DNA from 3 places in the Bradyrhizobium sp. 137 genome. Region 1 is predicted to be linked to each of the others. Evidence: predicted binding sites of a transcription regulator. Region 1 holds the regulator's gene; each other region holds the start of a gene.
What was found. The regulator HrcA, encoded in region 1, represses chaperone genes, less so after heat shock. The targets are predictions, from matches to a motif close to GTTAGCACTCNCNNNNNGNGAGTGCTAAC.

Region 1 (2,265 bases):
GCAAAGGCCTGGGCCGATATGGCCAAGGCCGGCGTCAAGCGGATTCAGTCTGCGGATATCGCGGTGACCGCGTAAGAATTTCGCGCGTTCATTCCGGGGCGGCCGAAGAGCCGAACCCGGAATGAGGCTCAAACTCAGTTTGCCGCGCTGTTCGGCTCGTTGGTGTTGGCCGCGGGCGCGGCCTTCGTGCCGCCTTTGGCGACACCGACCAGGGCGGGACGCAGCACGCGTTCGCCGATGGTGTAGCCGGCCTGCACGACTTGCACCACGGTGCCCGACGGCACCGACGCATCGGGGACTTCGAACATCGCCTGCTGGAAATTAGGATCGAACTTCTGGCCCTGCGGATCGAACTTCTTCACGCCGTGCTTTTCCAGCGCGTTGAGCAGCGAGCGCTCGGTGAGTTCGACGCCTTCGATCAGCGAGATCAGGCCGGGATCGGCCGCGGCCCGCGCCTCGGCCGGTACGGCATCGAGCGCGCGCTGGAGGTTGTCGGCGATGTCCAGCACGTCGCGGGCAAAGCCGGTAATGCCGTAGAGACGGGCGTCGGCGACCTCCTTGCTGGTGCGCTTGCGCAAATTCTCCATCTCGGCCAGCGTCCGCAGCATGCGGTCACGCGCCTCGGCGGCTTCCTTCTGCAACGTCTCGACCGAGCCCGGCTCGGGATCGTCGGGCATGATGTAAGGCTTCGACACCACCGGCTCGCCGGTCGGCGCGGTCGTGTCTTCGGGTTGCCGGTCTTGATCGGTCATCGGCTCTAATCTCGAACTCGTTTCCAGGGATTGTTGGCCCGGATATCGTGCCTAAGCGTACGAAAATCAAGCGCCCGTGATCGGGAACGCCGGTCAGCCCCCCAAAAGCCGACTGACGATGCGGGCGGCGTAGTCCACCGTCGGGATCACACGGGCATAATTCAACCGCGTCGGGCCGATCACGCCGAGAACGCCGACGATATGGCCGGCGGCATCCCGATAGGGCGAGATGATGGTGGAGGAGCCCGACAGCGAAAACAGCTTGTTCTCACTCCCGATGAAAATTCGCACGCCTTCCGCGGTCTCGGCCCGGCCGAGCAGGTCGATCACGCCGCGCTTGGTCTCGAGATCGTCGAACAACAGGCGCACCCGCTCGAGGTCCTCCAGCGCGTGCAGATCTTCCAGCAGATTGGCGTGACCTCGGACGATGAGCTGGCGGTCCTCGTTCTCGCCTCCGGACCAGCTCGCGATGCCGGCCGCGATCACCTTTTGCGTCAGCTGATCGAGCTCGGCCCGGGCCTTGCCGAGTGCGGTCTCAAGCTCGAGCCGCGCTTCGGCCAGCGTGCGGCCACGAATCCGTGCATTGAGGAAATTGCCGGCTTCGGTCAGCGCCGAAGAGGGAACTCCGGGCGGCAGCGTCAGCACGCGGTTTTCGACCTGGCCATCCTCGCCGACCAGGATCACCAGCGCTTTCTCCGGTTCCAGACGGACGAACTCGATGTGCTTGAGCCGTGCGTTGGATTTTGGCGTCAGCACGACCGCGGCGGCACGGGTCAGGCCCGACAGCCGCATCAAGGCCTGGTCCAGCGCCGCTTCGACCGATTGTGCCTGGCCGACCGACGAAAGCTGACTCTGGATGGATTGCCGTTCGGCCTCGGTGAGGTCGCCGACCTGCATCAGGGCGTCTACGAAGAAGCGCAGACCGAGTTCCGTCGGCAGCCGGCCGGCGGAGGTATGGGGCGCATAGATCAGGCCGAGCTGTTCCAGGTCGGCCATGACGTTGCGGACCGAGGCCGGCGACAGCGGCATCGCGATCAGGCGCGAGATATTGCGCGAGCCCACCGGCTCACCGGTCGCGAGATAGCTTTCGACAATTTGACGAAAGATGTCGCGGGAACGCTCGTTGAGCTGGGCAAGGCCTGCGCGCGGCGCGATCAGATGGATCGGATCGTGATGGGCCACGGACGGTAACTCCTCTCAGATACTCATAATTTGTCCATCCCGAACGCTTCTGACAAGCGTGGCGTTTGCGGGCCCGAAATCAGGGGTGAAAAAACCTTGCCGCCCACCCTCACCCCACCTACAAGCACCGCGAACAGCCTTTCCCGTGAGTTTTTGGAGGACTTCCCATGCGGCCAAGCCGCCGTGCGCCCGACGAATTGCGCCCCGTGACGCTGGAGCGCGGCGTGGTCAAATATGCGGAAGGCTCGTGCCTGGTGAAATTCGGCGACACTCATGTGCTGGTCACCGCCACGGTGGAAGACCGCCTGCCGCCCTGGCTGAAGGGCCAGGG
Region 2 (2,265 bases), on a different contig from region 1:
CCGACCTTCTTCATGGCGTCGGAGAGGAACTTGCCGATCTCGGCGTCGCCGTTGGCGGAAATGGTGCCGACCTGGGCGATTTCGTCGTTGGAGGTGACCTTCTTGGAGTTCTTGACGAGGTCGGCGACCACGGCTTCCACGGCCAGGTCGATACCACGCTTCAGGTCCATCGGGTTCATGCCGGCGGCAACCGACTTGGCGCCTTCACGAACGATCGCAGCGGCAAGCACCGTTGCGGTGGTGGTGCCGTCGCCGGCCGCATCGGCGGACTTGGAGGCGACTTCGCGCACCATCTGCGCACCCATGTTCTCGAACTTGTCGTCGAGCTCGATCTCCTTGGCGACGGTGACGCCGTCCTTGGTGATGCGGGGAGCGCCGAACGACTTGTCGAGCACGACGTTGCGTCCCTTGGGGCCGAGCGTGACCTTTACCGCGTTGTTGAGAATTTCGACGCCGCGCAACATGCGGTCGCGGGCGTCTACGCCGAACTTGACTTCTTTGGCTGACATGTGGGTTTTCCTGAATGTTTTACTTGGTCTCACCCTTGGCGACGCCCAGCAGGCGCTCCTCAGGATGAGCGGTGCGAGCGATGGTTTAGGCGGCCTTCTTCTTGGCGGACGCGTCCGTGAGAACGCCCAGGATGTCGCTCTCCTTCATGATCAACAGCTCCTGGCCGTCGATCTTGACCTCGGTGCCTGACCACTTGCCGAACAGGACGCGGTCGCCGACCAGGACGTCGATCGGGATCAGCTTGCCACTCTCGTCGCGGCCTCCGGGGCCGACGGCGATGACTTCACCTTGCGAAGGCTTTTCCTTGGCAGTGTCCGGAATGATGATGCCGCCAGCGGTCTTTTCTTCGGCGTCGATACGCTTGACCACGACCCGGTCGTGAAGCGGACGGAATTCCATGCAGATCTCCTAAACATTTACACCCGTTGAAGATTTCACGATTGCTAGCAATCGCTGCCTGCGAGTGCCAATGCAGGCGCAGCTGAAATAGGACCGATTTTTTGGGGAACAAGTGTTTGTAGCAGGAAAATCGGCTCGGCCCGCGGGATCTCTGTGGGGCTGCCCCAAATCACCTCTTCGAGTTTGCCGCCGAGCGTCGACCTTCTTCTGAGTGAGTCGTATGGCTCTGGCTCTCGACCTAATGTCATCTACAGTTCAATTCCTCTGCCCTAAATTCGAGATGGTAAAGGCCCGCCGATCTGGTGCCGGTTCAAATGCGAATCGTCGGCTGATTTCGTTCTAAGATTGCGATGCGTTTAGAACCTAACGCGGAGGTCGGGAATTGGAGGTATCGCTCCGCTTGATCGATGATCCGATACTCAGCAACTCGAGGCGAGGCAACGCTGGCTGCGAGAGCTAGCGCAGATCGTTCGGCACCTCGTCCAGTATCAGATCACCTTGCGCGCCGAAGTCGCTGCTGGGCGGATCGCCCGTGCTCCAGACAGCGTGCGCGCCGATGTCCCCGGTTTGCGCGAAAGGGCATGCCGGTATCGCGACAGGTCTATATGCGCAAACAGCTCGCCAAACGTATCCATCCGAGCTAGGCCGCGGACAGGGGCTCACCGATTCCAGCGCTTGAGGAGATCGGGGTCTTCCTTGTGCATCCTGATGAGCTCCGTCAGGTTTTCGATGCCGAAGTCGGTGAACGCCATGACCTGGTCGTCACCTATGCCGTAAACCCAGATGACGCCATCCTCTGTGTCCATTCCGTTGGCCACGTCCCAGAGCCAGTCCTCGTCTTCGCCGAGGTCTTTTGCGACGCGAGCGATGGTGAAGACGGCGTGAACCTTGTTGACGTGCATGGCTACGCCGCCTGGGTGGAGGACCTCGAGGCAGGAGGCACCCAGTTCCAGGGCAACAACTCGTGCAGGCGGTTCTGCGGCATGTCGGCGATGCGCGAGAAGACGTCGGCAAGCCAGGCTTTCGGGTCGATGTCGTTGAGACGCGCCGTCATGATAAGCGTCGCCATCACGGCAGCCCGCTCCGCGCCGCGATCGGAGCCGGCGAACAACCATGCCTTTCTTCCCAGCGCAAAACCGCGCAGCGCTCGCTCGGCCGCATTGTTGGTCAGGCAGATCCTTCCGTCATGGACAAAGCGAGCAAAGCCATCCCATCGGTTGAGCAGATAATTGATCGGCTTGATCACGTTGGATGAACGCGAGAGCCGGGCGGATTCCGCCCGGAGCCAAGCCTCAAAATCGCTCAGCAGCGGCGCGCTTCTGTCTTGGCGGACCCGCAGCCGCTCCTCAGCATTCA
Region 3 (2,265 bases), on a different contig from region 1:
TGGGTCCAGGCGCTGCCCTCTTTCATCAAGGTCTCGCCCTGCCCGTCCATATAAGTCTTCACCCAGCCCTTGAGCACGTAAACCATCTGGAATTCGACATCGTGATAGTGAAGCTTTGAGACCTCGGCCGGATTACACGGGCCTTGCAGACGGATGACATGCGCTTGCGCCAGGCCATGGGTCGCATCGGCGATGCCAAGGTCGCGATATTTGGCATAGGCGCGCAGGCCGTCGGCTTTGAAATCCTCTTCGCGGTGATGGCTGATGGCGATGCGCTGCTTGGGCCGGGCGGGTTTGCTCTGAGCGAGCATACGCGCCTTCGCCTTCACTGCCTTGCGCGCCGCGGATCGAGCTGCGGCCTTGGCTCCACTCCGCTTCTTCACCGCGGCTTGCGCTGCGCTGCGCGATCTTACTTTTTTGACCATCGGCCCGCCTCCCGTTGCTTGTTATTATGCGGCGAGACTAGCACAGAACGAGATGATGTAGCGGGGGCAAAGCGAAACGTGCCCACCATTGCGAGAAGCAGTCGCGGAGACGGTGGGCGCGGCGCGAGCGCGCCTTTGCTCGCCTACGAAGCCGGTGCTCGATCTCAATGCAGCCGGAACACGCCGTCGACAGCGCGGAGTTCGGCCGGCTTGATCAGCTTGCAATGCGCCACGGTAACCGAGTGCAGGGGGCCGTCGAGCCTTTCCTGCCAGAACGCCAGGAAATCCTTCAGCGCCGGAAATTTCGGAAACATGTCGTAATTCTGCCAGACGTAAGTCTGGAGCAGCGACGGATGATCCGGCATCCGATAGAGAATTTGCGCCGTCGTCAGCCCGTAACCCAGCATCTGCTTCCGGAAATCCTCGGAAACGCCCCCACTCTGCAGTCCCATGCCAAACCTCCTTTGCAGGAGCGCATTCAAGGGGCGGCCTGGTCGGTGTGCGCCTTACGAGCCACCCGGTACTGATGCGCTCACATGTGAGAAATGTGACGCAAACTGACAATTCATCTCAAGCCCAAAAGTTTAACAAGCTGTTGAAATTCAATGCGTTAGCAGCAGATGCGGCTCCGTGCTAATACGGCCCGGCGCACCGTTAACGATGTGAAAGAGATTCTGGCAGTCCGCGCTTCCGGGTGCTAATTTTCTGCTAGAAGCCCTTGCCCCCGCAAAATTCCTGTCCTATTTCTTCCTCGCCTGTGCTAGCACTCGCGGGCAACGACTGCTAACAACCTCGAATTCCTCAACTCTTGCAATTGCTTAGGAGGACTGCATGAAATTCCGTCCGCTTCACGACCGCGTCGTGGTCAAGCGCATCGACGCAGAAGAGAAGACCGCTGGCGGCATCATCATTCCCGACACTGCCAAGGAAAAGCCCTCCCAGGGCGAAGTCATCGCCGTCGGCCCCGGTGGCCGCGACGAGTCCGGCAAGCTGATCCCGATCGACCTCAAGGTCGGCGACCGCGTGCTGTTCGGCAAGTGGTCCGGCACCGAGGTCAAGATCGACGGACAGGATCTGCTGATCATGAAGGAGAGCGACGTTATGGGCGTTCTCGAAGTCAGCGAGTCCAAGAAGAAGGCGGCTTAAGAGCCCCGCTCCCTTCCCTTTAAATTTCAAGGAAAAATCCAGATGGCAGCCAAAGAAGTCAAATTCTCGGTTGAGGCGCGCGACAAGATGCTGCGCGGCGTCGACATCCTCGCCAACGCGGTGAAGGTCACGCTCGGTCCCAAGGGCCGCAACGTCGTGCTCGACAAGTCGTTCGGCGCTCCCCGCATCACCAAGGACGGCGTCACCGTCGCCAAGGAGATCGAGCTCGAGGACAAGTTCGAGAACATGGGCGCCCAGATGGTGCGCGAAGTTGCCTCCAAGTCCGCTGACGCGGCCGGCGACGGCACCACTACCGCGACCGTGCTCGCGGCCGCGATCGTGAAGGAAGGCGCCAAGTCTGTCGCCGCCGGCATGAACCCGATGGATCTCAAGCGCGGTATCGACCTCGCGGTCGAAGCCGTGGTGGCAGACCTCGAGAAGAACTCGAAGAAGGTTACCTCGAACGACGAAATCGCCCAGGTCGGCACCATTTCCGCCAACGGCGACGCCGAAATCGGCAAGTTCCTCTCCGACGCCATGAAGAAGGTCGGCAACGAGGGCGTGATCACCGTCGAGGAAGCCAAGTCGCTGGAGACCGAGCTCGACGTCGTCGAGGGCATGCAGTTCGACCGCGGTTACATCTCGCCCTACTTTGTCACCAACGCCGACAAGATGCGCGTTGAGATGGACGACG

Region 2: groES (co-chaperone GroES) is a predicted target of HrcA. The motif match lies at 953-981, and genes of this name have one in related genera.
Region 3: IVA78_RS04845 (co-chaperone GroES) is a predicted target of HrcA. The motif match lies at 1,185-1,213, and genes of this name have one in related genera.

Annotation. Positions count from the first base shown of each region.
Region 1 covers NZ_JADPKU010000099.1:136,761-139,025, reverse strand. The annotation lists gene pncA (bifunctional nicotinamidase/pyrazinamidase) at 1-75, shown strand, start outside; gene grpE (nucleotide exchange factor GrpE) at 135-752, opposite strand; gene hrcA (heat-inducible transcriptional repressor HrcA) at 846-1,934, opposite strand; gene rph (ribonuclease PH) at 2,102-2,265, shown strand, end outside.
Region 2 covers NZ_JADPKU010000015.1:115,510-117,774, reverse strand. The annotation lists partial or broken gene groEL (chaperonin GroEL) at 1-509, opposite strand, end outside; gene groES (co-chaperone GroES) at 595-909, opposite strand; gene IVA78_RS03180 (hypothetical protein) at 1,569-1,811, opposite strand; gene IVA78_RS03175 (IS66 family transposase) at 1,814-2,265, opposite strand, start outside.
Region 3 covers NZ_JADPKU010000026.1:90,571-92,835, reverse strand. The annotation lists gene IVA78_RS04855 (cupin domain-containing protein) at 1-425, opposite strand, end outside; gene IVA78_RS04850 (usg protein) at 590-877, opposite strand; gene IVA78_RS04845 (co-chaperone GroES) at 1,257-1,571, shown strand; gene groL (chaperonin GroEL) at 1,614-2,265, shown strand, end outside.